Regions from separate parts of the Streptomyces sp. NPDC051561 genome, predicted to be linked through region 1. Evidence: predicted binding sites of a transcription regulator. Region 1 holds the regulator's gene; the other holds the start of a gene.
What was found. Region 1 encodes HspR, which represses chaperone genes until heat shock. Its sites were predicted from a motif close to TTGAGNNNNNNNNNCTCAA; they were not measured.
Positions count from the first base shown of each region.

Region 2: a site for HspR is predicted at 2,123-2,141, ahead of lon (endopeptidase La). Genes of this name have one in related genera too.

Region 1 is NZ_JBITDM010000004.1:253,379-267,935, forward strand. It holds gene ACIA73_RS12125 (Yip1 family protein) at 1-878, opposite strand, end outside; gene ACIA73_RS12130 ((Fe-S)-binding protein) at 1,073-3,340, opposite strand; gene ACIA73_RS12135 (sugar transferase) at 3,601-4,248, opposite strand; gene ACIA73_RS12140 (LCP family protein) at 4,560-5,681, shown strand; gene dnaK (molecular chaperone DnaK) at 5,931-7,790, shown strand; gene grpE (nucleotide exchange factor GrpE) at 7,790-8,458, shown strand; gene dnaJ (molecular chaperone DnaJ) at 8,510-9,688, shown strand; gene ACIA73_RS12160 (heat shock protein transcriptional repressor HspR) at 9,696-10,145, shown strand; gene ACIA73_RS12165 (DUF397 domain-containing protein) at 10,207-10,389, opposite strand; gene ACIA73_RS12170 (helix-turn-helix domain-containing protein) at 10,400-11,281, opposite strand; gene ACIA73_RS12175 (ATP-binding protein) at 11,501-11,941, shown strand; gene ACIA73_RS12180 (hypothetical protein) at 11,992-12,831, shown strand; gene ACIA73_RS12185 (hypothetical protein) at 12,843-13,232, shown strand; gene ACIA73_RS12190 (hypothetical protein) at 13,222-13,815, opposite strand; gene ACIA73_RS12195 (helix-turn-helix transcriptional regulator) at 13,934-14,557, opposite strand, start outside.
Region 2 is NZ_JBITDM010000002.1:219,081-233,637, forward strand. It holds gene lon (endopeptidase La) at 1-2,100, opposite strand, end outside; gene ACIA73_RS05295 (GNAT family N-acetyltransferase) at 2,299-2,967, shown strand; gene ACIA73_RS05300 (hypothetical protein) at 2,985-3,107, shown strand; gene ACIA73_RS05305 (hypothetical protein) at 3,137-3,646, shown strand; gene ACIA73_RS05310 (family 2B encapsulin nanocompartment shell protein) at 3,840-5,264, shown strand; gene ACIA73_RS05315 (family 2 encapsulin nanocompartment cargo protein terpene cyclase) at 5,376-6,554, shown strand; gene ACIA73_RS05320 (geranyl diphosphate 2-C-methyltransferase) at 6,570-7,442, shown strand; gene ACIA73_RS05325 (serine hydrolase domain-containing protein) at 7,554-8,663, opposite strand; gene ACIA73_RS05330 (rhomboid-like protein) at 8,792-9,862, opposite strand; gene ACIA73_RS05335 (TetR/AcrR family transcriptional regulator) at 10,153-10,827, opposite strand; gene ACIA73_RS05340 (MFS transporter) at 11,019-12,266, shown strand; gene ACIA73_RS05345 (glycoside hydrolase family 3 protein) at 12,330-14,078, shown strand; gene surE (5'/3'-nucleotidase SurE) at 14,299-14,557, shown strand, end outside.

The DNA.
Region 1 (14,557 bases):
GCGGAGGCGCCGAGCGCCTTCGGCCAGGGGAGGTCGTGGGACTTGCTGACCATGGAGGTGAAGAGGGCTCCGGCGGCCAGCCAGGTCACCCAGCCGATGATCTGGACCAGGCCGTTGTCGCCGCCCAGGAAGAGGGCGAAGAGCAGGCGTGGGGCGTCCGTGAGCGACATCAGCAGCATGGAGAGGCCGACGGTGGGCTGCCAGGAGCCGTCGCCGCCGAGCTGGCGGGCCAGGGTGTGGGTGACCGCGCCGAGGATCAGACCGCAGATGATCATCGCGACGGACGTGGTGAGGACGTACGGGATGGCACTGGAGAAGGTCGAGTTGATCGTCTCTTCGCGGGCCTTGTCGAAGCCGAAGACGGCGAGCAGGCCGTAGAGGAAGGTGACGATCAGGGCGGGGCCCCACACCTGGTGGTCGCGCATCTGCCAGAACGTCGGGCCCGGGCGGAGCACGATCCCGCTCAGCAGCTGCTTCCAGTGCAGGCGGGGTCCTGGCGGCGGCGCGGGGGAGTTGCCGGCCTGGTAGGTCTGGCCGTCGCCGTACGGGTCCTCGTTGATGCTGAAGGCGCGGGTGTGACCCGCGTTGTTGGCGTACGGGTCGTGCTGCGGGCTCTGGCCGTACGGGGCCTGCCCGCCGCCCCGTGGGTCGTAGCCGCCGCCCTGGTGGTGCGGGTCGCCGAAGTACTCCGGTTCGTCGGAGCCGCCTCCGGTGTATCCGCCCTGGCCACCACCTCCGTACTGCGGGGCCTGCGGCCATTGCTGCTGGCCGTACGGCGGCGGCTCAGGCGATGCCTGAGGCCCTCCGTACGGCTGCTGCCGCTGCGGTTGCTGCTGCGTGCGGTTGTCCCGGCCGCGTCCGATCCTGAATCCAGCCACGCGAACGAACGTACCCGCTCCGGACGGGGCCCGGGGCCGGGTGATGGGCAGTCAGGGGCCTTTGCGGCTGACCTGTGACATCCCCTAGGGGAACCCTGGGGGGCAGGCAGGGGCAGGTGCCGGGACATGACGAGAGCGGCCGGTCCTGCCTCCTGGGCAGGTCCGGCCGCTCTCGCGGACGTACGAAGTAGCGGCTACTTCACCGGCTCCGGCTCCGGGGCGTCCTCGGACTCCTCCTCAGAGGCGGGGTCGGCCGGCGTCTTGACCGATTCGAGCAGCAGCTGGGCCACGTCGACGACGGTCAGGGACTCCTTGGCCTTGCCGTCGTTCTTCTTGCCGTTCACCGAGTCGGTGAGCATGACGAGGCAGAAGGGGCAGGCGGTGGAGACGATGTCGGGGTTGAGGGAGAGGGCCTCGTCGACGCGCTCGGTGTTGATGCGCTTGCCGATCCGCTCCTCCATCCACATCCTCGCGCCGCCGGCGCCGCAGCAGAAGCCGCGTTCCTTGTGGCGGTGCATCTCCTGCTGGCGCAGGCCGGGGACGGCGGACATGATCTCGCGCGGGGGCGTGTAGACCTTGTTGTGACGGCCCAGGTAGCAGGGGTCGTGGTACGTGATCAGGCCCTCGACCGGGGTCACCGGGGTCAGCTTGCCCTCGTCGATGAGGTGCTGGAGCAGCTGGGTGTGGTGGATGACCTCGAACTCGCCGCCGAGCTGCGGGTACTCGTTGGCGATGGTGTTGAAGCAGTGCGGGCAGGTGGCGACGATCTTCTTCGACGACTTGGGCTTCTTCGTCGAGGCGTCCTCGTCGTCCTCGCCGTACGCCATGTTCAGCATCGCGACGTTCTCGGCGCCGAGCTGCTGGAAGAGCGGCTCGTTGCCGAGGCGGCGGGCCGAGTCACCGGTGCACTTCTCGTCGCCGCCCATGATGGCGAACTTGACGCCCGCCATGTGCAGCAGCTCCGCGAAGGCCTTGGTGGTCTTCTTGGCGCGGTCTTCGAGTGCGCCGGCGCAGCCGACCCAGTAGAGGTACTCGACCTCGGTGAGGTCCTCGATGGTCTTGCCGACGATCGGGACCTCGAAGTCGACCTCCTTGGTCCACTCGACGCGCGCCTTCTTGGCGAGCCCCCAGGGGTTGCCCTTCTTTTCCAGGTTCTTGAGCATCGTGCCCGCCTCGGACGGGAACGCGGACTCGATCATCACCTGGTAGCGGCGCATGTCGACGATGTGGTCGATGTGCTCGATGTCCACCGGGCACTGCTCGACGCAGGCGCCGCAGCTGGTGCAGGACCAGAGGACGTCGGGGTCGATGACGCCGTTCTCTTCGAGGGTGCCGATGAGCGGACGCTCGGCTTCCGCGAGGGCTGCTGCCGGTACGTCGGCGAGCTGCTCCGGGGTGGCCTTCTCGTTGCCCTCGGCGTCCTTGCCACCGCCTGCCAGCAGGTACGGCGCCTTGGCGTGCGCGTGGTCGCGCAGCGACATGATCAGGAGCTTGGGGGAGAGCGGCTTGCCGGTGTTCCAGGCGGGGCACTGCGACTGGCAGCGGCCGCACTCGGTGCAGGTGGAGAAGTCGAGGATGCCCTTCCAGGAGAACTGCTCGACCTGGCTGACACCGAAGGTGGCGTCCTCGGCCGGGTCCTCCCAGTCGATCTCCTTGCCGCCGCTGGTCATCGGCAGCAGCGCGCCGAGTGCGACGTCGCCGTCGGCACGGCGCTTGAAGAAGATGTTGGGGAAGGCCAGGAAGCGGTGCCAGGCGACGCCCATGTCGGTCTTCAGCGCGACCGTGATCATCCAGATGAAGGAGGTCGCGATCTTGAGTGCGGCGAAGAAGTACGTGAGGTTCTGCAGCGTGGAGAGGTCCATGCCGCGGAACCAGGCGACGAAGGGGTACGAGAGGAAGAAGGACGCCTCGTAGGAGTTCACGTGGTGCTGGGCGCCTTCGAGGGCGTGCAGCGTGAAGATGCAGACGCCGACGATGAGGATGACCGACTCGACGAAGTACGCCTGACCGGCGTTGGAGCCCGCGAAGCGGGACTTGCGGCCGGGCTTGTTCGCCTTGCTCAGCTGACGCACGACGATCAGCACCAGGATGCCGAGGATCGTCATGGTGCCGATGAACTCGACGAACATGTTGTACGGCGCCCACTCGCCGACGATCGGAAGCAGCCAGTCCGCCTTGAAGAGCTGGCCGACGGCGTTGACGATCGTCAGCAGCAGCGAGAAGAAGCCCACCGCCACGAACCAGTGCGCGACGCCGACGACGCCCCACTTGTTCATCCGGGTGTGGCCGAGGAACTCCTTGGCCACCGTGACCGCGCGCTGCCAGGGGTAGTCGGTGCGGGTGCCGGCGGGGACGGGCTGGCCGAGCGTGACGAACCGGTAGATCTGGACGATCGCACGGCCGAACAGCGCGACGCCGACAGCCATGAGGACCAGCGACACGATGATCGCGGCGAGTTGCATTTGGGGGCTCCTCGGGCCTGCGAGGGTGGGTAACGGGGAAGACGAAGCTATTGATTACTAAGCGGTAACTTATCCAGTCGAGCTGAGATTACTCGCTCGCGCTGTCGCACAGTAGCTTCGCGGTCGGTGATCTGCGTCGCTGAGGCAACCCTGAGTGACGATCATTACGCCGGGCATGGAGGCTGCGTTACGCCGGGCATGGCGGGCTGCGGTACGCCGGGCGTGACGGCGGGTGTCGCGTGGGCGGCCGTGCGGTGAGCTCAGTGGGCGCCGCGTGCCGTGAGCAGGGCCGGCACCGTGCGGGCCATGATCCCCAGGTCGACGGCCAGGCAGTGGGTGTCGACGTACTCCAGGTCCAGCAACACCATCTCGTCCCACGGGAGTTCGGAGCGGCCGCTCACCTGCCAGAGACCGGTCATGCCGGGGCGGACGGTCAGCCGGCCGCGTGCCAGGCCCGTGTAGCCGGAATCCGCCACGGGCAGCGGGCGCGGGCCGACCAGTGACATCTCGCCGCGTACGACATTGAGCAGCTGGGGGAGTTCGTCGAGGAAGAGGCGGCGGAGCAGCCGGCCGACGGGGGTGGTGCGCGGGTCCTCGCGGAGTGTGAGGAGGTGACTGCGGGAGTCGTCGCGCAGGGCGAGCGTGGCCCGGTCGGTGGCGGTGGCGGTGGCGGTGCGCAGGGTGCGGAACGTCCACATGGAGAACGGGGCTCCCCCGCGACCCGCCCGGGGCTGCCGGAGGAAAACCCCGCCCGGCGAGGTCAGTGCCACGGCCGCGCAGACCGCGGCGAACACGGGGGAGAGCAGGGTCAGCAGCAGCAGGCCGCCCGCCAGGTCCAGTACGCGCTTCGCCGACGGAACACGCGCAGCCCTTGCCACCCGCGCCAGCGGAACCGGCATCTCCCGCATGTTCCGCATCCTTTCGTGGGATCTTTGTCTGACTTCATGCGAATAGTCGATTTTGTGGCTATGACTCTCGCACGATGAACACCAGTCGGCGGGTGCGCCACGCGTGCCGCTCGGCCGGACAGCAGAGGCCGGACAGCAGAGGCCGGACAGGAGCGGTCGGACCGCGGTGGTCGGGCCGCAGAGGGCGGAGAGGTGGTTGTGGCATGCGTGCCGTGGTGACAGGAGGGCCCGGATGCGACGAGGCGCTTCGTCTCGACCGTGTGACGGACAGGGCTCCGGCGCCGGCACTGGAGGTCTGAGGGGTGGGACCGATGCCGGAAACCAATGACGATTCCCATGAGGTGCGGGAGCCCGGGGCGGCGGCCGGCCCCCGTCGGGCGTGGGTGTGGCTGCGGGCCAGGCCCCTCTGGAAGCTGGTGTGCGCGGGCCTCGCGCTGATGGTCGGCCTGGTCGCGGTGACCGGCTGGCTGGCGTACCGGAAGATCGACGGCAATATCCGTACCGACGAGGCGACCGCGGCGGCCCTCGCCGAACACGGGGCCGCCCGCCCCGCACGCCACCCGGGCCAGGCGCTGAACATTCTGCTGCTCGGCTCCGACTGGCGGCAGGCGGCGGGCAGCGAGCGCTCGGACACGGTGATGCTGCTGCACCTGGCCGCCGACCGGAAGCGGGCCGAAGTCCTCAGTGTGCCGAGGGACTTGAGGGTCGACATGCCGAGCTGTCTGCGGTCCGACGGGGAGTACAGCCTCGCCCAGAACGCCCAGTTCAACTGGGCCTTCCAGTTCGGTGGCGCCGCCTGCACCATCCGTACGCTGGAGAAGCTCACCGGTATCCGGATCGACCACCACCTGACCGTCGACTTCAAGGGCTTCACGAAGATCGTCAACGCGGTCGGCGGCGTCGAGGTCGACGTCAAACGGCCCGAGCACGACCCCAACGTGGGCCTCGACCTGAACGCGGGCAAGCACCTCCTCCAGGGCGAGCAGGCGCTGGGATACGTCCGCGCCAGGAAGTACGTCGGCGACGGCAGCGACCTCAACCGGATCGAGCGTCAGCAGGACTTCGTCAACCGGCTCGCCGAGAAGATCCGCAGCAACGGCACCCTCGCCAACCCGGCCCGCCTCTACCCGGTCCTCGACGCGGCGACCTCGGCACTCACCGCCGACGCCGGCCTCGATTCCCTGAGCGAGCTCTACGGACTGGCCGACGACCTGCGTGGGCTGCCCCCCGGCGCCCTCACCTTCACCACGCTGCCCAACCAGGAATCCGACCACTGGTACCGCCTCGACCTGGAACAGCCCGAGGCGCGCAGGGTGTTCGAAGCGGTGAAGAAGGACCAGCCGGTCGCGAGGGCGCTGGCGGCGGCCAGGAAGGAGCCGGACGAGGAGCCGGACGAGCCGGAGTACGAGCCGGTCCACGACGAGTACGAGTAGGACGGGTGCGGGTGGGACAGGCGCGGGTGGCGGATGCGGGTGCGGGTGCGAGTGGGGCGGTTGCCAAGGGAGCGGTACGAGTGCAGGTGAGGCGGCGGGTGAGGTGGTACGAGTGGGGCGCGTGCGCTGTGTATGAGTGACATAAAGGCCGAAGAGTTGAGCCCCCTCCACTCAGCTCTGTTGACGGCGAGCGCCGAGTGATGCATCCTTGAGTCAGATCCACTCAAGTACGTATCTGGAGGAATCGAAATGGCACGTGCGGTCGGCATCGACCTGGGCACGACTAACTCCGTCGTCAGCGTTCTCGAAGGCGGCGAGCCCACCGTCATCACCAACGCCGAAGGCGCCAGGACCACGCCGTCCGTCGTCGCCTTCGCGAAGAACGGCGAGGTCCTCGTAGGTGAGGTCGCCAAGCGTCAGGCGGTCACCAACGTCGACCGGACGATCCGCTCGGTCAAGCGCCACATGGGCACCGACTGGTCGATCGACCTCGACGGCAAGTCCTTCAACCCGCAGCAGATGAGCGCCTTCATCCTGCAGAAGCTGAAGCGCGACGCGGAGTCCTACCTGGGCGAGAAGGTGGCCGACGCGGTCATCACCGTCCCGGCGTACTTCAACGACTCCGAGCGCCAGGCGACCAAGGAGGCCGGTGAGATCGCGGGCCTCAACGTCCTGCGCATTGTCAACGAGCCGACCGCCGCCGCCCTGGCCTACGGTCTCGACAAGGACGACCAGACCATTCTCGTCTTCGACCTCGGTGGCGGCACCTTCGACGTGTCGCTCCTTGAGATCGGCGACGGCGTCGTCGAGGTCAAGGCCACCAACGGTGACAACCACCTCGGTGGTGACGACTGGGACCAGCGCGTCGTCGACTACCTGGTGAAGCAGTTCCAGGGCAACCACGGCGTGGACCTGGGCAAGGACAAGATGGCTCTCCAGCGCCTGCGCGAAGCCGCGGAGAAGGCGAAGATCGAGCTGTCGTCCTCCACCGAGACGTCGATCAACCTGCCCTACATCACGGCGTCGGCCGAGGGCCCGCTGCACCTGGACGAGAAGCTCACGCGCTCGCAGTTCCAGCAGCTGACCTCCGACCTGCTGGAGCGCTGCAAGAGCCCGTTCAACAACGTCATCAAGGACGCGGGCATCCAGCTCTCCGAGATCGACCACGTCGTTCTCGTCGGTGGCTCGACCCGTATGCCGGCCGTGGCCGAGCTCGTCAAGGAGCTCACCGGTGGCCGTGACGCCAACAAGGGTGTCAACCCGGACGAGGTCGTCGCCATCGGCGCCTCGCTCCAGGCGGGCGTCCTCAAGGGTGAGGTCAAGGACGTTCTGCTCCTCGACGTGACCCCGCTGTCCCTCGGTATCGAAACCAAGGGCGGCATCATGACCAAGCTGATCGAGCGCAACACCACGATCCCGACCAAGCGCTCCGAGATCTTCACGACGGCCGAGGACAACCAGCCGTCCGTGCAGATCCAGGTCTACCAGGGCGAGCGCGAGATCGCGGCGTACAACAAGAAGCTCGGAATGTTCGAGCTGACCGGTCTGCCGCCGGCCCCGCGTGGCGTGCCGCAGATCGAGGTCGCCTTCGACATCGACGCCAACGGCATCATGCACGTCGCTGCCAAGGACCTCGGCACCGGCAAGGAGCAGAAGATGACCGTCACCGGTGGCTCCTCGCTGCCGAAGGACGAGGTCAACCGGATGCGCGAAGAGGCCGAGCAGTACGCGGACGAGGACCACAAGCGCCGCGAGGCCGCGGAGACCCGCAACCAGGCCGAGCAGCTCGTGTACCAGACGGAGAAGTTCCTCAAGGACAACGAGGACAAGGTTCCGGCCGACGTCAAGACCGAGGTCGAGACCTCCGTCACCGAGCTGAAGGAAAAGCTCAAGGGCGAGGACACGGCCGAGATCCGCACGGCGACCGAGAAGGTCGCGGCCGTCTCGCAGAAGCTGGGCCAGGCGATGTACGCCGACGCCCAGGGCGCGCAGGCCGCGGGCGAGGGCGCCCCGGGTGCCGAGGGTGCGGCTCAGGGCCAGCCCGAGGACGACGTGGTCGACGCCGAGATCGTCGACGACGAGAAGGACAAGAAGGGCGGCGCTGCCTGATGTCGGAAGAGACTCCGGGCTTCGACGAGAAGCCCGACGTCTCTCCCGGCACGGACGACGCCGAGCCGAAGGCCGCTGAGTCCTCCTCCACCCAGGAGGAGGGCTCGGCGGCCCCGGCCGGGGACGCGAGTGCCGCGAAGGACGTCGCACTGACGGCCCAGCTGGACCAGGCCAAGATGGCGCTCTCCGAGCGCACGGCCGACCTCCAGCGCCTCCAGGCCGAGTACCAGAACTACCGTCGCCGGGTGGAGCGCGACCGGGTCACCGTCAAGGAGATCGCCGCGGCGAACCTGGTGACCGAACTGCTCCCCACCCTCGACGACATCGGCCGCGCGCGGGAACACGGCGAGCTGGTCGGCGGTTTCAAGTCGGTGGCCGAGTCGCTGGAAACGGTGGCCGCGAAGATGGGCCTCCAGCAGTTCGGCAAGGAGGGCGAGCCCTTCGACCCGACGGTCCACGAAGCCCTGATGCATTCGTACGCACCGGACGTCACCGAGACGACCTGTGTCGCGATCCTGCAGCCCGGCTACCGGATCGGCGAGCGTACGATCCGTCCCGCACGGGTAGCGGTGGCCGAGCCCCAGCCGGGCGCGGCGGCCGACAAGGCGGAGGACTCCACGCCCTCCGACGACAAGAACAACCAGGACAGCGGCGACTCCTCCGAATAGGAGAAGCACCGCGCTCGGAGTCACGGGTCCGAGAGGAGGGACGTCGAGGAAATGAGCACGAAGGACTTCGTCGAGAAGGACTACTACAAGGTTCTCGGCGTCCCCAAGGACGCCACCGAGGCCGAGATCAAGAAGGCGTACCGGAAGCTCGCCCGCGAGTTCCACCCGGACGCCAACAAGGGCAACGCCGAGGCCGAGGAGCGCTTCAAGGAGATCTCCGAGGCGAACGACGTCCTCGGTGACGCCAAGAAGCGCAAGGAGTACGACGACGCCCGCGCCCTCTTCGGGAACGGCGGCTTCCGCCCCGGTCCCGGAGCGGCGGGCGGTGGCTCCTTCAACTTCGACCTCGGTGACCTGTTCGGCGGCGGCCAGGCCGGCGGCACCCAGACCGGCGGCTTCGGCGGCGGCATAGGGGATGTCTTCGGCGGCCTCTTCAACCGCGGCGGCACGGGCACACGCACCCAGCCCCGCCGCGGCCAGGACATCGAGTCCGAGGTCACCCTCAGCTTCACCGAGGCCGTGGACGGCGCCACCGTTCCCCTGCGCATGTCTTCCCAGGCCGCCTGCAAGGCCTGCTCCGGCACCGGCGACAAGAACGGCACGCCCCGCGTGTGCCCGACCTGCGTCGGCACCGGTCAGGTCTCGCGCGGCGGCGGTGGCGGTTTCTCGCTCACCGACCCCTGCGTCGACTGCAAGGGCCGCGGCCTGATCGCCGAGACCCCCTGCGACATCTGCAAGGGTTCCGGCCGCGCCAAGTCCTCCCGCACCATGCAGGTCCGCATCCCCGCCGGTGTCACCGACGGCCAGCGGATCCGCCTGCGCGGCAAGGGCACCCCGGGCGAACGCGGCGGCCCCGCCGGTGACCTGTACGTCGTCGTCCACGTCGACGCCCACCCGGTGTTCGGCCGCAAGGGCGACAACCTCACCGTCACCGTGCCCGTCACCTTCGTGGAGGCGGCCCTCGGTGGCGAGGTCAAGGTACCCACCCTCGGCGGCCCCCCGGTCACCCTGAAGCTGCCCGCCGGCACGCCCAACGGGCGCACCATGCGGGCCCGCGGCAAGGGCGCCCTGCGCAAGGACGGCACCCGCGGCGACCTCCTGGTCACCGTCGAGGTCGACGTACCCACCCAACTCAACGACAAGGCCAGGGAAGCCCTGGAAACCTACCGTGAGGCTGTCGCGGGCGAGGACCCGCGCGCCGCACTCTTCCAGGACGCGAAGGGAGCATAGGAGAGCGATGGACGGCCGACGACGCACCAATCCCTATGAGTTGACCGACGAGTCACCGGTGTACGTCATCTCGGTCGCCGCTCAGCTCTCCGGCCTGCACCCGCAGACCCTGCGCCAGTACGACCGCCTGGGCCTGGTCTCCCCCGGCCGCACGGCCGGGCGCGGCCGCCGCTACTCCGCCCGCGACATCGAACTGCTGCGCACCGTCCAGCAGTTGTCGCAGGACGAGGGCATCAACCTGGCCGGCATCAAACGCATCATCGAGTTGGAGAACCAGGTCGCCGCCCTCCAGTCCCGCGTCGCCGAACTGGCCGCGGCCGTGGACGGCGCCGCCCTCGCCCTCCAGCAGCGCGAGGCCCAGGTCCACGCCTCGTACCGCCGCGACCTGGTCCCGTACCAGGACGTGCAGCAGGCGAGTGCGCTGGTGGTGTGGCGGCCGAAGAGGTCGCAGGAATAGGGCGGTTACGGGTTACCGCGAAGGGGCCGGCCAGCGTAAAACACGCTGGCCGGCCCCTTCGTCATGCGGCACCCGAGAGGTGACGGAGGAGGGCGGCCAGTTGCGGGCCCCCGGTGGTGAGGACGGTGTCGGGGTCGTCGCTCTCGCGGAGGTGGAGGGTGCCGTGGGGGGAGGCGGCGACGTTGACGCAGTTGCCTTCGGCGCCGCCGCTGAAGGTGGACTTCTGCCAGTCGAGCGCGTGCATGAGGGCCTCTCTAGAGCGTGTACAGGAGGTGCTGGATGAGGGCCAGCGAGTCCTTGGCCTCGTGTGAGGCAGGGGCTGTGCTCGCGTCGATCGGCGCGAGCGCGTGCCCGGTAAGAGCATCGAACAGGCTGTCGTACTGGGCAAGGTGTGCAGCGTCCGACAGGTGCATCGAAGCAATGGGGTGCTCCAGCAGCACCGTGCTCAGTTCCGGCACCGCAGGTGACGAGTAGAGGAAGTTTCCCGTGTACGCGGCATAGGCGGCGGCCTCGAACGGGAAGACCTGGATGGTCACTTGGGGCAACTGCGCCAACTCAACGAGGTGCAGCAGTTGTGCGCGCATCACGGCCGGCCCGCCGAACCGCATGTGCAGCGCTGCTTCGTGGATGACCGCGTGCACGGAGGGCGGGTTGTCGGCGCGGAGGATCCGTTGCCGGTCCATGCGGAAGGCCACCGCGTCGTCGACGCTCCCCCGGGTCGGCCTGGCGCTGCTGAGGATGGCGCGCACATAGGCCTCGGTCTGGAACAGGCCGGGGACGAACAGCGATTCGTGCGAGCGGAGTTGAGTGGCGGTCGACTCCAGCTCGGCCAGATCGAGCGCGCCGGGGCCGATCCGGTTCCGGTAGTCGCTCCACCACCCCTTGCCGGTCGACTCCGAAATGCCTACCAGCGCCTCGATATAGGGCTCGCTTTCGATCCCGTACACGGTGCACAGCTCGCGCAGGCGCGGAGTCAGGATCGAGGTCCGACCCAGCTCGATGTGGCTCAGCTGGCCACGGCCCATGCCGATTCGTGCGGCGGCCTCACCGGCCGTCAGATTGGCGGCCTCGCGCAGCCGCTTGAGCTCATGCCCCAAGCGTCGCTGACGTTCACTGATGGTGGTGCGCAGTCCCAAGGCTCTCTCCTCGCCGGTACGGCCAAAGTCTGCACGGAGCGCGGGAGTTGGTCCACTCGCACCCTAGTTCTGGTTGCGCATGAGAACCCACAGTCTCTACCGTAGGTGTTGCGGCAGTCACCCTGTGAGGTCGCCCTGGTTCCCCGTACCCGTAAGACGAAAGTGCACCCGGCCGGCGCGGCGGGCATTGCCATCGCGGTGGTGCGTACCCAACTCCCCATGGAGGAACGGATACCGATGAACCGCACCGCCGCCCACCGGGCACCCCAACTGGCCTACTCCTACAGCCTGTTCTCCGATGCGGATGAGCTGTCGCCCAAGATCTGCCGTGACTTCGTGCGCGTCGTCCTGCTCACGCTCGGATGGAGCGAGGCCGTCACTCCGGCGGTGCTGTGCACCTCGGAGCTGGTCACCAATGTCCACCTGCACACGAAGGGAACCGCCATGCTCCACGTTCAGGTCGGGCCCGCGAGTGTCCGCATCAGCGTGTACGACGAGGATCCGACGCCCGTGGCGCTGCGCGAGCTGCCGCCGATGGACGACGAGGCGTGCTGGGGGAGAGGGCTGGCCCTGGTGGCCGGGACGGCGGACGCGTGGGGGGTGGCGGCGGACCGGGGCGGGCGCTACGCGAAGGGGGTGTGGTTCGAGCTGGCGGGGTGAGAGGCCCTCGAAAAGGGGGCCGGAAGGCCCTCCCCGGTCGTTTCGGCACCATGGCACGCATGAACCCGACAGGTGAACAACCACGCCCCCATGTCCACTCGGTGAGAGTCAAAGTTGACCTGACCGGTACGCAGCGGCACCGCGAGATCGCTGAAGCGCTCTTCGAGGAGCGCCGGTGGAAGATCACCAGTCGTCCTGACCCGGCAGTCTTCCACCCGGTGGAGGAACGCAGCGCGCGGTACGTGCTCGAACTCGCCGTCCCCGAGGGTCGGCCACGCCGCTCGGGCCGTGTGGCCGGACAGATGGTCAACGGCCTGGCAGCGGAAGCTGGTCTGGCGCTGCAGCCGTTGGAGGCGGACCCTCTCTGGAAGGACCACGAGCAGGCACCCGTCTGGTTCGTGTGTGACCCGCCCAAGGAGCGGGCGGGGGGCGAAGGGCTGGGGGACCGGGTCAAACGGAAGGCCTCCAATCAGGCTCGTCGTATGGGCTTCCGGGACACCGGTGGCGTGCGGTGGGGCTCCCACGCGGTCGCTCGGACCACGGTCGCGGAAGATCAGTCGCTGCGGCCGCCGTACCCTCTCAGCGAGTCCGATAACGACGGTGTGGTGCGTCGGGGCAGTGTGGTGGCCGGGAGATCGTTCTTCCAGGGTCTCGCCGCCGCGTTGGCGGCCGGTGCCTGCGGCCCCTGGGCGGCGACCGGGTCGCTGCTGCCGCTTCTGCTGCTCTGTGCTGCGTGGTGGATCTGCTTCCGGCGCTTTGTCTTCCTGGAGCCCGCTCGCCCCCGCTACGTATGCGTCGCGACCGCGTCGCTCTGCGGAGGCTTCTTCGGTCTGACCCTGGTGGGTTCCTCGCTGTCTGGGGCTATTTCAGGCACTACCGACCGTGGCTGATGGATCGGAAGGTGACTCCGGTCATCGCCTTCTTCTGTGTCCTGGCCGGGCTGTTGACCTGGGTGTACTTGGTGGTCGAGCCGTCGTCCGAGGCGGGCGGCCGGGCCAGGGCGGATCTGACCGCCCACCGTGTCCCGGCGTCGTACTTGGGGCTGGCGCCGAAGCCCGTGTGCGTCACCCCCGTCGTACCGCTGCATACGCTCCCGTTCGAGGGGCAGCTTCTGGAGCCGAACAAGGTGTACGCCTCATTCGGAGCTGTGGACGGAAAGTTGACGCTGTGGGATCCCAGTACCCAGGAGAGCTTTCCTGTTCCGGCGGGCAAGGTGCGGGTCATGCCTGCGGGAACGGACGAGCAAGGGTCCGCGGTTCCGGGGAACTGCCCGGCCCGGGTCAGGGGATGAAGTCCGTGATGACGTCGATCAGGGTCAGCCACATCGGCTGGCCGCCGGTGCCGTACGCCGCCGCGAGGGCGTAGCCGAGGGAGGCGTCCACGGGGTGCGGGGTGGCGTCCTCGCGCCAGTCCACCAGGACCGTCTCGTCGCCGTCGGCGGTGAATTCCGCCAGCGCGACGCCGTCGCGGGTGAGGGTGCTGGTGCCGATCGAGGTGGGGGTGAGGCGGTAGCGGGTGCCGTCGTGGGTGGCGTCGACCCGGTACGTGGAGCGGCGGAAGCGGCCCTTGCCGGGGCGGATGTCGGCGGGAGTGTCCGCGACGGTCAGGGCGAGTGAGGCGGGGGCACGGGTGCCGATGGCGATGTGGGCGTCGGGCTCGGCGTCGCCGGGGGTGCGGACCAGGGTGGTGCGGGGGATGCCGGGGCCGGACACGGTGATGCGGGTGTGGGTCTGGACGGTGACGGTGACGGCGCCGAAGAGGGTGTCGTCGAGGGGCGGGCGGGACGGCTGGGGGTCCGGGGCGCGGTCCTTGACGAGGTTGGCGGGGGCGGAGGGAGAGGAGGGGACAGCGGGGGAGGAGGTGCGTTCGGTCATGCCGTGGCCTTTGGGGAGGGGTGGGGCTGGTCGCTACCCAGGGAGACTCTGCCGGGGGGTGGGGGGGGTGCGTGGGGTGGTGGTTTGGTTGCAGGTCAGGTGGGGGGGGGCAGGCAGGTCAGGTGTCGAGTACGCCGGATTTGGCGATGAGGTAGCCGAGTTGGGCGCGGGTGGTGCTGCCGAACATGTCGGCGAGTTTGGCGATGTGGGCGCGGGTGGTGCGGATGTGGAGGCCGAGGCGGCGGGCGATGGCTTCGTCGACGTGGCCCTCGACGAGGAGGTGGGCGATGCGGCGGCGGATGGAGGTGAGGGCGGGGAGGTGTGCGGGGGGCGGGGGCTCGGGCAGGGGTTCGTCCATGGGGACGGCGTCGTACCAGAGGTGGTCGAAGACTCCGGCCAGGTAGGCGATGAGGTGGGGGTCGCGGATTTCCAGGGCGGTTCTCCGGTCGGCGGTGACCGGGAGATAGGCGACGTCACGGTCGAAGATGATGAGGCGTTCGACCAGCTCCTCCAGGGTGCGGACCTCCAGCATCTCGGCCGGCAGCCGGTCGACGTAGGCCAGCAGCCCATGACCGTGCCGGGCGGTGTGCTGGTAGAGGGTGCGCATGTGCACGCCGCGGGAGAGCAGCGGCAGCGCGCGTTGCAGAGCTACGACGAGCTGCGACTCGTCGCGGAACCCGCCGGGCTGGAGGGTCCGTACTTCGGTGTGGCACGCGGCCGTGGCGATGTCGAGGGCGGCGTT
Region 2 (14,557 bases), on a different contig from region 1:
GTCCTTGGGCACCGCGCCCGCCGGGAAGTGGATGTGCACACCCCGGTCCTTCAGGTCGCGCACCGGCAGCTCCAGTTCGGCGCCGTGCGAGCGGAGGAAGGAGAGGGCGATCTGCGCGGACTCCTTCATCACGTCGCCGAGCTGACCGGTGAGGGTCAGCCCCGAACCTCCGGTCTCGGCGTCGGCGAGCGAGGCCTCGACGAAGAGGACGTCGCCGCCCGCGCCGGTGACGGCCAGCCCGGTGGCCACACCCGGTACCGCGGTGCGCCGCTCGGCCGGGTCCTGGGCGGACTCCGGGACGTGGTGCGGGCGGCCGATCAGCTCGCGCAGATCGCCGTCCCGGACGCTGAACGGCAGCTCCCGGTCACCGAGTTCGTGCTGGGCGGCCACCTTGCGGAGCAGCCTGGCGACCGCGCGCTCCAGGTTGCGCACGCCTGCTTCCCTGGTGTACTCGCCGGCCAGCTTGCGCAGCGCGGACTCCTCCAGGGAGACCTCGCCGGGCTCCAGGCCCGCCCGGTCGAGCTGGCGAGGGAGGAGGTGGTCGCGGGCGATGACGACCTTCTCGTCCTCGGTGTAGCCGTCGAGGCGGACCAGTTCCATCCGGTCGAGCAGGGCCTCCGGGATGGCTTCCAGGACGTTGGCCGTGGCGAGGAAGACCACGTCGGAGAGGTCGAGTTCGACCTCCAGGTAGTGGTCGCGGAAGGTGTGGTTCTGTGCGGGGTCGAGGACTTCGAGAAGGGCCGCGGCCGGGTCGCCCCGGTAGTCGGAGCCGACCTTGTCGATCTCGTCGAGCAGGACGACGGGGTTCATGGAGCCCGCCTCCTTGATGGCACGCACGATCCGGCCGGGGAGTGCTCCGACGTACGTACGCCGGTGTCCGCGGATCTCCGCCTCGTCGCGTACGCCGCCGAGCGCGACCCGGACGAACTTGCGGCCCATGGCGTGCGCGACGCTCTCACCGAGCGAGGTCTTTCCGACACCCGGCGGGCCGACCAGTGCGAGCACCGCGCCGCCGCGACGGCCGCCGACCACGCCCAGCCCCCGGTCCGCACGGCGCTTGCGCACCGCCAGGTACTCGGTGATGCGCTCCTTCACGTCGTCCAGGCCGGCGTGCTCGGCGTCGAGGATCTCCTTGGCGCCCCTGATGTCGTAACTGTCCTCGGTGTGCTCGTTCCAGGGCAGCTCCAGGACGGTGTCCAGCCAGGTCCGGATCCACGACCCCTCCGGGGACTGGTCACTGGAACGCTCCAGCTTCTCGACCTCCTTGAGGGCGGCCTCCCGCACCTTCTCGGGCAGGTCGGCGGCCTCCACGCGGGCCCGGTAGTCGTCCGACTCCTCGCCCTCGGCCTCGCCGTTGAGTTCCCTCAGCTCCTTGCGGACGGCGTCGAGCTGCTTGCGCAGCAGGAACTCGCGCTGCTGCTTGTCCACGCCTTCCTGGACGTCCTTGGCGATGGTCTCGGCGACGTCCTGCTCGGCCAGGTGCTCGCTGAGCGCGGCCAGGGCCAGGCGCAGCCGGGCGACCGGGTCGGCGGTCTCCAGGAGTTCGATCTTCTGGGCGGTGGTGAGGAAGGGCGAGTAACCGGAGTTGTCGGCGAGCGCGGAGACGCCCTCGATCTGCTGGACGCGGTCCACGACCTGCCAGGCGCCGCGCTTCTTCAGCCAGGTGGTGGCGAGCGCCTTGTACTCCTTGACCAGCTCGGCGACAGCGCCGGGGAGGGCTGTATTCGAATCGGACACAGTGGGGTCGGACTCGTCCACCCGGACGCCCTCCACCCACAGTGCGGCGCCGGGGCCGGTCGTACCCGCGCCGATGCGGACGCGGCCGCGGGCACGGATGAGCGCGCCGGGGTCGCCGTCGGAAAGGCGGCCGACCTGCTCGACGGTGCCGAGCACGCCGGTGCTCGCGTACGTCCCGTCGATGCGTGGAACAAGGAGTACCTGCGGCTTGCTGCTACTGGAGTGCGCGGCGGCCTGTGCGGCCTCCACCGCAGCCCGTACGTCGGTGTCGGACAGGTCCAGCGGCACCACCATTCCGGGCAGCACGACCTCGTCGTCGAGCGGCAGCACGGGCAGGGTGAGCGGTGTGGACGTCGATGCCATGATCTCCCCTTGGGCAGTGAAGTTGAGCTATACCGACTCAATGCATGTGAGCCTCCTGGTGTTCCCGAACCCGCCCCGATTCGTGTTCGCTGTGAGCGATCAGGGATCGACGGGGGCGCATGAGGTTCGATGTAATAGACGAACAGCAGTACTGACTATTACTTCTACCGGACTTCCGCAGTCCACAGGGGATGCACCATGGCCTTCGCCACCGTCGACGACGCCGCCCACGCCTGGGTCCACTGCTGGGCGCTCTCGCGCGCCACCGCCGATCCGGTGCCGCAGCCGTGGGGCGTGAGCATCGACATCGGGTTGCCGCAGGCGGTCACCCGGCACGTCCTCTTCGACGGCCACGCCTCCGAGGAGGCGACGGTGCGCAAGCTGCTGCGCGCGGACACGGCCCCGGGGACCTGGATCAAGTGCGTGCAGGCGCCGGAGGTGCTGGCGCCGTACATGGTGGAGGGCTGGGAGTACGACGCGCCCGGGCACGTGATGACGCTCCCGCTGCCCCCGAAGGCGGCCGTCCCGGACGTCCCGACGGGCTTCACCCGCCGGATCTGGACCCGCGGAGGCCTGACCAAGGTGCTGATCCTCGCCGCCGACGGAAGCCTGGGCGTGCGCGGCCAGGTCGCGGTCGTCGGGCGGACGGCGGGCATCGACCAGGTGGAGACGAACAAGGTGCATCAGCGCAAAGGGCTGGGGACGCTGGTGATGCGGACGTTGCAGGCGTGCGCGGCGGAGCAGGGGGCAAAGGACTGCGTGCTGGGGGCGTCGGACGAGGGCCGGGCGCTCTACACCACGCTCGGCTGGGAAACAGTGTCGCCGCTGACCGGGGTCTTCCGTACGGTCCCGGACGGCACCCCCTAGGCACGGGGAACCGCGAAGTGCGCGGATACGTCAAGGAGTTGTCGCACCTACTGGTGCGGTACGGACGGCACACGACGGGAGCAACATGCGACGCGGACGTGGTGGACGTGGTGGACGTGGTGGACGTGGTGCAGCGATAGCGGCGGCGGTCCTGTGTACGGGGCTGCTGATGGCCGGATGCGGGCAGGGCGGGGGTGCCGAGGCGGGCAAGTCGCCCGGTGGTGGCGACACTTCGTCGCGGGAGGAGAGCCGTACGCCCTCGGCGCCTCCCACCTCACAGCCCCCCTCCACCCCACCCGCCACTCCCCCCGCACCCTCGTCCCCACCCACCAACTCCCTCCCCCCACAGGGCGAACGCCTCGTTTCCGCCACCGCCACCGGCGGCATCGACGGCCGGTTCCGCAGTGTCCTGGTGAACGGTGACGGCACGTACACCACCCTCGACCGCAAGAAGGCCCCGAAGAAGGGGCGGATGGGCAAGGCCGAGCTGGCCGAACTCCGTGACGCCCTCGCGGACTCCGGCTTCGCGCGGCTGCCCCGGGTGTCGATGGCCGACCCGCCCGTGAGGGACGGCATCACCACCGCGGTGATCTACCAGGGCCGTGAGGTCGCCACCGACGGCATGAAGAAGATCCCCGAGCTGGACCGGGTGATCGCGGCGCTGCCCGGGCTCAACTGACGTACACATCAAGCCACTCCCGCCCTCTCATCGGATAAACCTTTCGCACACCAAGATCGCTGCATCGAATTAACTCAACGGCCTCTCCGGGCGATCCGGGGGCACCGGCGGCTAGCGTTCCCGTGGATCTGGACGGATTCCACGTCATTCGCACCCTCTGCCCCTGCCCTCCTCCCGAAGGAGCACCCGCCCGATGACCGTTGAGACCGGCCAGGAGACTCAGGAGGCCCGGGCCGCGCTGCCCGCGCAGTCCAGTCTGAGTACCGCGGCCGCCCGGAATCTCGCCCACACGGCCAAGTCCGCGCCACTGATGCAGGAGATCACCTCGCGGTGGCTGCTGCGGATGCTGCCCTGGGTGGAGACCACGGGCGGCACCTACCGGGTGAACCGCCGGCTGAACTACACCGTCGGCGACGGCCGCATCGAGTTCTTCCAGGACGGCGGCGACGTCCGGGTGGTCCCCCGCGAGCTGGGCGAACTCGCCCTGCTGCGCGGCTTCGAGGACGACGGGGTACTGACCGCGCTGGCCGACCGGTGCGTGCAGCGGGACTTCCGGGCCGGTGAGGTGCTGGTCGAACGGGGCACGCCGCAGGAGCAGTTGCAGCTGATCGCGCACGGCCGGATCAGCCGGACCTCGCTCGGCAAGTACGGCGAGGAGACCGGCGTCTGCGTGCTCGCGGACGGCGCGCACTTCGGCGCCGACGCCCTGCTGGGCACCGACCCCCTGTGGGACGCCACCGCCACCGCCGAGACCTCCGGCACGCTGCTCACCCTGTCCCGGTCGGACTTCGACGACGTAACCGGGCAGTCACCCGCCCTGCGGGCGCACCTGGCGCGGTTCGCCGAGCGCGGGCAGCGCGGGCAGACCAAGCACGGCGAGGCCGAGATCCCGATGTCGGCCGGACATGTCGGGGAAGCCCGGATCCCCGGCGCCTTCGTCGACTACGAGCTGCGCCCGCGCGAGTACGAACTCTCCGTCGCGCAGACCATCCTGCGCGTCCACTCCAGGGTCGCCGACCTCTACAACGGGCCGATGAACCAGACCGAGGAGCAACTGCGCCTCACCATCGAGGCGCTGCGGGAGCGCCAGGAGTACGAGCTGGTCAACAACCGCGAGTTCGGGCTCCTGCACAACGCGGACTTCAAGCAGCGGATCGAGACCCACAGCGGCTCGCCCACCCCGGACGACCTCGACGATCTGCTCTGCCGCAGGCGCGGCACCAAGCTCTTCCTCGCCCATCCGCTGACGATCGCGGCCATCGGGCGCGGCTTCAACGCGTACGGGCTCTACCCGGACCACGTCGACCTCGGCGGCCAGCAGGTTCCGGCCTGGCGGGGGGTGCCGATCCTGCCCTGCAACAAGATCCCGATCAGCAAGGAGGGCACCAGCTCGATCCTCGCCATGCGTACCGGCGAGGACAGCCAGGGGGTGATCGGGCTGCGGCAGACCGGGCTGCCGGAGGAGCACGAACCGGGGCTCTCGGTGCGGTTCATGGGGATGAGCGAACAGGCGGTCATCTCGTATCTGGTGACCACGTACTACTCCGCCGCCGTACTGCTGCCGGATGCGCTGGGTGTGCTGGAGAACGTGCAGATCTTCCGCAGGCGGAGCAGCTAGCGGGCAGGTCGGCCGGCCAGTCGCCCGGCCGGCTGTCCGGCCCGTGTCTGCCGTACGGCGCCGGGCCGGCCCTCCCTGCCCCAACCCACCGCGCAACGCTAGGAGTTACGCATGTCCGATGCCGGGCCCACGCTGCCCCGGACGAGCCCGCCCCCCGTGCCTCCGCAGTCGCCCCCGCATCTGGAGCGCCTGCTGCGCGGCCCCAGTGGGCTGGGCACCAGCGGACTGCGGATGGAACTGGGCGGCGTACCGGAGAAGGAGCCATCCGCGCCGGTGCCGCTACCCGAGGTGCCGGAGCCGGACACGGAGGAGGGGACCGCCATCCCCGGGCTCTACCACCACCCCGTACTGCCGCCCGACGAGGCGCGGGTGGCGGAGGTCGGGCGCCGGATCAAGGCGTGGGCGGTGGACGAGGTACAGGCGGTTCCGGCCCAGTGGCAGGACCAGTTCGACGGCTTCTCCGTCGGGAAGTACATGGTGGCCTGCCACCCGGACGCGCCCAGCGTCGACCACCTGATGATCGCCACCCGGCTGATGGTCGCGGAGAACGCGCTGGACGACTGCTACTGCGAGGACCACGGCGGCTCCCCCGTCGGCCTCGGCAGCCGGCTGCTGCTCGCGCACACCGCTCTCGACCCGCTGCACACCACGAAGGAGTACGCACCCCCATGGGTCGAGTCACTCGGGTCGGACGCGCCCCGCCGTGCGTACCACTCGGCCATGACGTACTTCCTCAAGGACGCCAGCGCCGCCCAGGCGGACCGGTACCGGCATGACATGGCGCGGCTGCACCTGGGCTATCTCGCCGAGGCGGCGTGGTCCCAGGAGGACCACGTGCCGGAGGTGTGGGAATACCTGGCGATGCGTCAGTTCAACAACTTCCGTCCGTGCCCCACCATCACCGACACCGTCGGCGGATACGAGCTGCCCGCCCACCTCCACGCGCGCCCGGACACCCAGCGGGTCATCGCACTGGCCGGGAACGCCACCACCCTCGTCAACGACCTCTACTCCTACACCAAGGAACTCGCCGCGCCGGGACGCCACTTGAACCTCCCGGTGGTGATCGCCGAACGCGAGGGGATGTCCGACAGGGACGCCTACCTCAAGGCGATCGAGGTCCACAACGACCTGATGCACACCTTCGAGTCCGAGGCCGCCTCGCTGGCCGCCGCCTGCCCCGTACCGAGCCTGCTGCGCTTCCTGAGGGGCGTGGCCGTCTGGGTCGACGGCAACCACTACTGGCACCGGACCAACACCTTCCGCTACAGCCTGCCCGACTTCTGGTAAGGGAGCCACACCACTGTGACCAGCACCGACATCGCCACCGGCACCACCGTCCCGTCGCCCGCCTCGCCCTATCAGGGCGACATCGCCCGCTACTGGGACCAGGAAGCCAGGCCCGTCAACCTGCGCCTCGGCGACGTCGACGGGCTGTACCACCACCACTACGGTATCGGCGACATCGACCACGAGTCGCTCGGCGACTCCCAGGACAGCGAGTACGAGAAGCGGCTGATCGCCGAACTCCACCGGCTGGAGTCGGCCCAGTCCGAGGTCCTGCTCGACCACCTCGGCGCCGTCGGCCGCGAGGACACGGTCGTCGACGCGGGCTGCGGACGCGGCGGCTCCTCCGTCATGGCCCACCAGCGCTTCGGCTGCCGCGCAGAGGGCGTCACCCTCTCCGCCAAGCAGGCCGAGTTCGGCAACCGCCGGGCCCGGGAGCTCGGTATCCAGGACCACGTCCGCGCCCAGGTCTGCAACATGCTCGACATGCCCTTCGAGACGGGCACCGCCACCGCCTCCTGGAACAACGAGTCGACCATGTACGTCGACCTCGACGACCTCTTCGCCGAGCACTCCCGCGTCCTGAAGCGCGGCGGCCGCTATGTCACCATCACCGGCTGCTGGAACCCGCGTTACGGCCAGCCCTCCAAGTGGGTCTCCCAGATCAACGCCCACTTCGAGTGCAACATCCACTCCCGTCGCGAGTACCTCAAGGCGATGGCCGACAACCGCCTGGTCCCGCAGGCCGTCATCGACCTCACCCCCGACACCCTCCCCTACTGGGAGCTGCGCGCCACGTCCTCCCTGGTCACCGGCATCGAGGAGGCCTTCATCAACTCCTACCGGGACGGCTCCTTCCAGTACGTGCTGATCGCGGCGGACCGGGTCTGAGACCGGGGGTTTCGACGCAGGCTGCGAAACGGGCGGGGCCCGCACCGGACCGGTGCGGGCCCCGCCTGCTTCCCCTCGTGCGGGCCCTGCCTGCTTCCCCTCGTGCGGGCTCTATGCGGCGCGAATGATCTCCGTCAGACGGTTCGCCGTGGCGAAGTCCGCGCTCAGCACGTTCTTGGTGATCGCCCAGGAGGTGCCGGTGGCGGTGTCGGCGCCGGCCCAGCTGCCGCCCGCGCCACCCATGCCGAAGACGGTTCCGGCACCCTCCGTGGCGCCGTCGGGAAGGCCGATGCTGTAGCCGAGGCCCCAGCGGGACTCGTTGCCGAAGACCTGGTCGGTGCCGCCGGCGGTGAGGGTGGTGGCTTCGCGGGTACGGTCCGGGGACAGCAGGCGTACACCGTCGACCTCGTCGAGCAGCGCGGCGTACATCCGGGCGATCGCGCGCGCCGAGGTCTTGGCACCGGCGGGGATGTCGGCGGCCAGTACGTCGGGGCGGTTGCCGAAGTCGGCGGACGGGAAGAGGTGCACCGGCGAGGCCTTCAGCATGGGCATGTCCTCGGGAAGCTGACTCATGTCGAAGTCGCCGGACGGGCCGTCCTCCAGGCGGGCGAGACGCAGCTGCTCGGCCTCGGGCATCCCGAACCACAGCTCGTCGGCGACCCCGAGCGGAGCCGTGATCTCCTCGCGGAGCACCTGTCCGATGCCACGGCCGGTGGCCCGGCGCACCAGCTCACCGACCAGGTATCCGAAGGTGTAGGCGTGGTATCCGACGGCGGTGCCGGGCGCCCACCACGGCTCACAGGCGGCGATGCCCGCGCACATGGTGTCCCAGTCGCAGACGTCGGCGACGGTGGTTCCGGCCGGGACGCCGGGGACACCGGCGGAGTGCGTGAGGATGTGCCGCAGCGTGACCTCCCCCTTGCCGTGGGCCCCGAACTCGGGCCACAGCTCGACCACCCGGGTGTCGTACCCGGCCGGCCCGAACCATCCGCGCTCCACGCCCACATGGGCGACGGTCGCGGTGGCGCCCTTCCCGATCGAGAAGTTGTAGAAGGGCGTGCCCGGAAGAACCTCGCGGCCGGTCTCCGGGTCGGCGACCCCCGCGACCACCTCGGCGAGCGGCCGCCCGTGCCGGTAGACGGACACCTGGACACCGCGCTCGGCACCCGACTCCACCAGCTCGTCGACGGCGTGCTGAAGCTGCTTCTGGATGTACGACACGGGAAGAGCCCTCCGTAGGTCCGACTGTCACCCGTACGACCTCGCGGAGGGCGCGAACTCATCGGTGGATCATGCGAGACGTACGTCACACTCCGGGCGCCCCGGAGGGCGCTGGAGGGCGGCGGGCGCTAGAGGTACGAGGGTGCCGCCCGACGCGCCTTCCAGCGGCGCACCAGCGGCCAGGTCGCCAGCCCCAGACACAGCGCCAGCGGGTGTCCGAGTGCGGTCAGCGGGTCGGCGTACGCGATCAGGTCCTGGAGGAGTACGAGGGCGACGGCGCCCAGCAGTCCCCAGCGCAGCCACGGCAGTCGCAGCACCCCGGCGAGTGCGCCGACGCACGCCATCAGACCGAAGCTGATGCCGAAGTCGAGGCGGTGCAGGGAGGTTTCCGGGAGGTGCCCCGTCCAGACGGCGATGCCGACCGGGATCTCGGTGACGAGGGAGGCGACCACATGCCCGAAGACGAAGACCCCTGCGGTACGCAGCCCCCCGATGCGGCGCTCCAGCGCGGTGAGCACGACCAGGAAGCCGAGGGCGTACGGGGAGGCCAGGCCGCCCGCCACCCAGAGGGCGCTGCCGACCAGGGCGAGGACGGGGGTGCTGGTGAGGTGCGCGACATCGGTACTGGAGGCGCGGAGGATCGCGTTGACGGTGGCCGGGTCGCCGAGCTGCGCGTAGAGCGAGGTGGCGACCAGCACCAGGGCGTAACAGAAGGTGAAGGGGGTGCCGGTGGGGGTCGGCAGCAGATGCCAGAGGTGCCAGCGCCTGGGCGGCGGGCCTTGGGGGTGGGCGCCGGGGTCGTTGCGCGCACCCAGGGCGCCCGGGGTGGTGGAGGTGCCCGGGGTGGTGGGGACGCCCGGGGTGGTGGAGGTGCCCGGGGTGGTGGAGGTGCCCGGGGCCGTGGCGTGCGTGCCGGGGGTGTTGTGGTCCGGGGCAGTGGTGGCCGCACGGCCAGAGCGGGCGGCCACCGTGCCGGGACGGGCGCGATCCGGCACGGCGTCGGAGGCAACGCCCCCGCGAGGGGTGGAAGCGTCCGGGGCGACGGGGGCCGGGGCGGTGCGGGCCGGGGCGGGTCCGCGTGCGGTGAGGGGAAGCGTGCCGTTGGGCGTCGCGGTGCGCCGGCCCGGCAGGAAGCAGGGGGGCGCGGCGGTGGTCATGGCCGGCCGGCCGGGCCGGCCGGTGTTCGTGGCGCGGTGCACTGCGTGAGGCCCCATTCCCCCGGCCGTCGCACCCGGAGGCGTGCGGCCGGAATCGTCAAGCCACGCCCGTGTCCCTCGGCCGCGTCTTTCGCGTTCGTTCGCGTGTTGCTGCTGGAGCGGAGAGGGCCTCCGGTCCGGGACGCCGCCCCGGTCCGCGAACTCCTCCTGATGCAGACAACGCTCACCTTCCCCGCACGGATCCCGGCACGTCTATGACTCACCTCACATTGATACCGTGCGAGGCAACCTTCACAGGTGCGAGGGCGTCAGGGGGCGGGAATCGACAACCCTCACGCGGAGCCCGGCGCCCCCGCCGACGGCAACCCGCTCCCGTCGACCGTGATGTGCCGCAGTGTGCGGTCCAGGTAGGCCCGCAGCAGGGCCGGCATGTCCAGCGCGGACGCGTCCAGCGCCCACTGGAACTGGAGTCCGTCCATCACCGCGATCTGCTCCTGCGCGAAGGCCGTCACATCGACGTCCGGGCGGACCTCGCCCCGGTCGGCCCCGGCCCGCAGCACCCCCACCGTGTGGGCGAGGACCCGGTCGTACCGGGCACGGAAGTACGCGTGGGCGGGGTGCCCCTGGTTGCCCGCCTCGCCGACCAGGACGTTGAACATCCGGACCAGGCCGGGGCGCCGGGTGTTGGACTCGGCGAGGCGGACGACCGCCTCCATGCCCTCGGCGACCGTGTCGGGGTCGGTCGCGAAGAGCTGCTCGATGTCGTGCTGCTCGCTCTGTGCGAGGACGGAGAGGAGCAGGTCCTCCTTGCTGCGGAAGTGGTGCAGCAGTCCGCCCTGGGTGATCTCGCAGTCGTGGGCGATCCGGGCCATCGAGGAGGCGTGGAAGCCCCACTGGGCGAAGTGCTCGATGGCCGTGTCGAGGATCTGCTGACGGCGCGCCTCGCCCACGGCGTAGCTGCCCCGACCTGCGCTCTTTCGGGTCGTGCGGCCCGTGCTCGCTGTCATGGAGCCACCCTAGGACGACCCCGCGCGCGCCCGCCTCCGGGTGTGATCCACGCAACACAACGGAAACCTAGTGGGTACTCGGTTTTCGGGTTTAGCTTGTGCTCGCAGGTCGGCACCGAGGCCGACGGCACCCCCTCCCCCCGGAGTTCACGATGGTCATCGACCGCAACGAGGCGACTTCAGGCGCGTCAGTGACACGTGTCACTAATGCCCCTCGCTCCCTCGTCGTCGGACTGGCCCTCGCCCAGCTCGGGCTGTATCTGACCGTCCTCACCCCGGTCATCGTGACGCTGGCCCTGCGCATCGCGCAGCTGGTCCCGGAGAGCGAACGCGGGGCGAGCCTGGGCCTGGTGCTCTCCGTCGGGGCGATCCTCGCGATGCTCGGCAACCCGCTCTTCGGTGCCCTCTCCGACCGCACCACCAGCCGCTTCGGCCGCCGTCGGCCCTGGCTGCTGGGCGGGATGGCGGTGGCGCTGGCCGGGCTGACGGTGGTCGCGCTCGGCGACTCCGTACCGGTGCTCACCCTCGGCTGGGCGGTGTGCCAGCTCGGCTGCAACGCGGCGCTCTGTGCCCTCGCCTCCTGCCTTCCGGACCTGATTCCGGAACATCAGCGGGGCCGGGTGTCCGGCTTCGTCGGGATGATGATCTCGGTGGCGATGGTGCTGGGGTCGTTCCTGGCGCAGCTCTTCCACGGGTCGCTGCTGCCGGCGTTCCTGGTACCCGGGCTGATCGGGCTGGCGTCGGTGACGTATCTGGCGCTGGTGATGAAGGACCGGCCGGCCGCGCCGGGCGCGTTCCCTCCGTACCGCACGAAGGACTTCCTCGGGTCCTTCTGGATCGACCCGCGCAAGCACCCGGACTTCGCCCGGTACTTCAGCAGCCGCGTCATGATCTTCGTGGCGGACTCCTGTGTGACCAGCTATCAGGTGTACTTCCTGATGGACCGGCTCGGCTTCGGCCGCGGCGAGGTCGCGGCGAAGATGTTCACCGGGACGCTGATCATGGTCGGCGCGACGGTGGCGGGGTCACTGCTCGGCGGGGCGCTCTCCGACCGCAGTGGGAAGCGCAAGCCGTTCGTGCTGGCTTCGGCGGTACTGGTGGCCGTGGCGCTCGGGACCATGGCGTTCACCGCGTCGTACGGGACGTTCCTGCTGGCCATGGCGGTGTTCGGGTTCGGCGAGGGGCTGTATCTGTCGGTGGACATGGCGCTGGCCGCCAAGGTGCTGCCCGATCCGGAGAGTTCGGCCCAGGGGATGGGCGTGCTCAATATCGCGATCGCCTTCCCGCAGTCGCTGGTGCCGATGGTGGCGCCGTTCATCCTCGCGATCGGCGCGGGCTCGGCCGACGGCGGCCAGAACTACGGGGCGCTGTTCCTGTTCGGCGGGCTCTGCGCGGCGGGCGGCGCGATCGCCTCCCGGTTCATCAGGTCCACGGCGTAACCGGTCCCGCAGCCCTCAACTTCCCTCCCCCTCACCCCTCTTCACCTCCCAGGAGCGTCGACCATGCACCCCTACCAGGACCCCAGCCTCACCGCCGACCAGCGCGTCGACGACCTGCTCCCCCGCATGACGCTGGAGGAGAAGGCCGGCCAGATGTTCCACGACATGCTGATGATGAACGCGGACGGCACGCTGGTCACCGAGACCGACGGCTCGATGCTGCCGTACACCACCCCGGAGATGATCGAGGGCAAGCACCTCACCCACTTCAACCTCCTGGGCACCTACGGAGCGCGCGAGATGGCGAGGTGGGCCAACGCGGTCCAGGAGATGGCCGCCAGCACCCGCCTCGGCATCCCGGTCTCCCTCTCCACCGACCCGCGCCACTCCTTCACCGACAACGTCGGCGCCTCCTTCAACGCCGGCGCCTTCTCCGCCTGGCCGGAGCCGCTCGGTCTCGCCGCGATCAACGACCCGGCACTGGTCGAGGAGTTCGCGGACATCGCCCGCCGCGAGTACCTCTCGGTCGGCTTCCGGGTCGCCCTGCACCCCCAGATCGACCTGGCCACCGAGCCCCGCTGGTCCCGCCAGAACGGCACCTTCGGCTCGGACGCCAAGGTGACGGCCGAGCTGGTCCAGGCGTACGTGCGCGGCCTCCAGGGCGAGCGGCTCGGCCCGGACTCGGTCGCCACCATGGTCAAGCACTTCCCCGGCGGCGGCCCGCAGAAGGACGGCGAGGACCCGCACTTCGCGCACGGCAAGGAGCAGGTGTACCCGGGCGGGATGCGCGAGCACCACCTGGAGCCGTTCAAGGCGGCCATCGCGGCCGGTGCGTCGCAGATGATGCCGTACTACGGGCAGCCGGTCGGCACCGACTGGGAAGAGGTCGGTTTCGGCTTCAACAAGGGTGTCGTGCAGGGGCTGTTGAGGGATCAGCTGGGCTTCGAGGGCATCGTCTGCACCGACTGGGGCCTGCTCAGCGAGTCGCAGATCTTCGGTGAGCCGCACCCGGCCCGCGCCTGGGGCGTCGAGCACCTGTCCCGCCCGGAGCTGGCGGCCAGATCGATCGAGGCGGGCTGCGACCAGTTCGGCGGCGAGGCCTGCCCCGAGGTGATCGTGGAGCTGGTGCGCGAAGGGAAGATCTCCGAGGAGCGGATCGACCTCTCGGTGCGCCGCATCCTTACGGAGAAGTTCGTGCTCGGTCTCTTCGAGCGGCGTTACGTCGATGTGGACCTGGCCGCCGAGACGGTCGGCCGCGCCGACTTCAAGGCCGCCGGAGCGGCCGCCCAGCGCCGCTCGCTGACCGTCCTGTCCAACCGTGCGTCGGCACTCCCCCTCTCCGGGCGGCCGAAGCTCTACGTCGAGAACGTGGACGCCGCCGTCGCCGCCGAGTACGGCGAGGTCGTCGCCACCCCGGCCGGGGCGGACTTCGCGGTGATCCGGCTGCGGACGCCCTACGAGGAGCGCGCCAACAGGTTCGAGTCGTTCTTCCACTCCGGCACGCTGGCCTTCGAGGGTGACGAACTGGCACGCATCGTAGCCCTGTTGGAGTCGGTGCCCACCCTGGTCGGCATCAACCTGGAGCGGGCCGCGGTGATCCCCGAGATCGCCGAGCACGCCGCCGCCGTGATCGCCGACTTCGGCGCGAGCGACGCGGCCCTCCTGGACGTGGCCTTCGGACGGGCCAGGGCCGAGGGGCGGCTGCCCTTCGAGCTGCCGCGCTCGATGGCCGCCGTCGAGGCCGCCCGCCCGGACGTGCCGAACGACACCGAGAACCCGGTCTTCGCCTACGGCCACGGCCTGGAGATCTGACCGGACGCTTCTCCCACCAGACCGCGCGGGGTTCCTGAACAGTCCCGCGCCGGGCCCGTCGCCACAGGCGGGCCCAGGTCCGGGGCCCGCCTGTGGGGGGCCGGGTCCCGGGCCCTTTCTTGTGCGCGTACGCCCTCCACGCCGCCGCTCGCGCGCTGTCCCCTTTCCGCGCGGGCCGGACCTCCACCCCGTACCCCTGCCTGGAAGGGACCGCCATCCCATGCGTTCCGCACGTCGCACTCTCCTCGCACTGACCACCGCGGGCCTCGTCGTCACCGGCCTCGGCGCCACCGGCGCACCGAAGGAAGCGGCGCCCGCCGCGACCTCCTCCGCCAAGCACCCCGGGAAGCCCGGGAAGCCCGGCAGCCCCACCGGGCCCGCCAAGCCGCTCGCCGGAATGCGCGTCCTGATCTCCAACGACGACGGCATGCAGGCCGCCAAGCCCTCGAACTCCGACGGCCTCGGCCTCTACGAGCTGC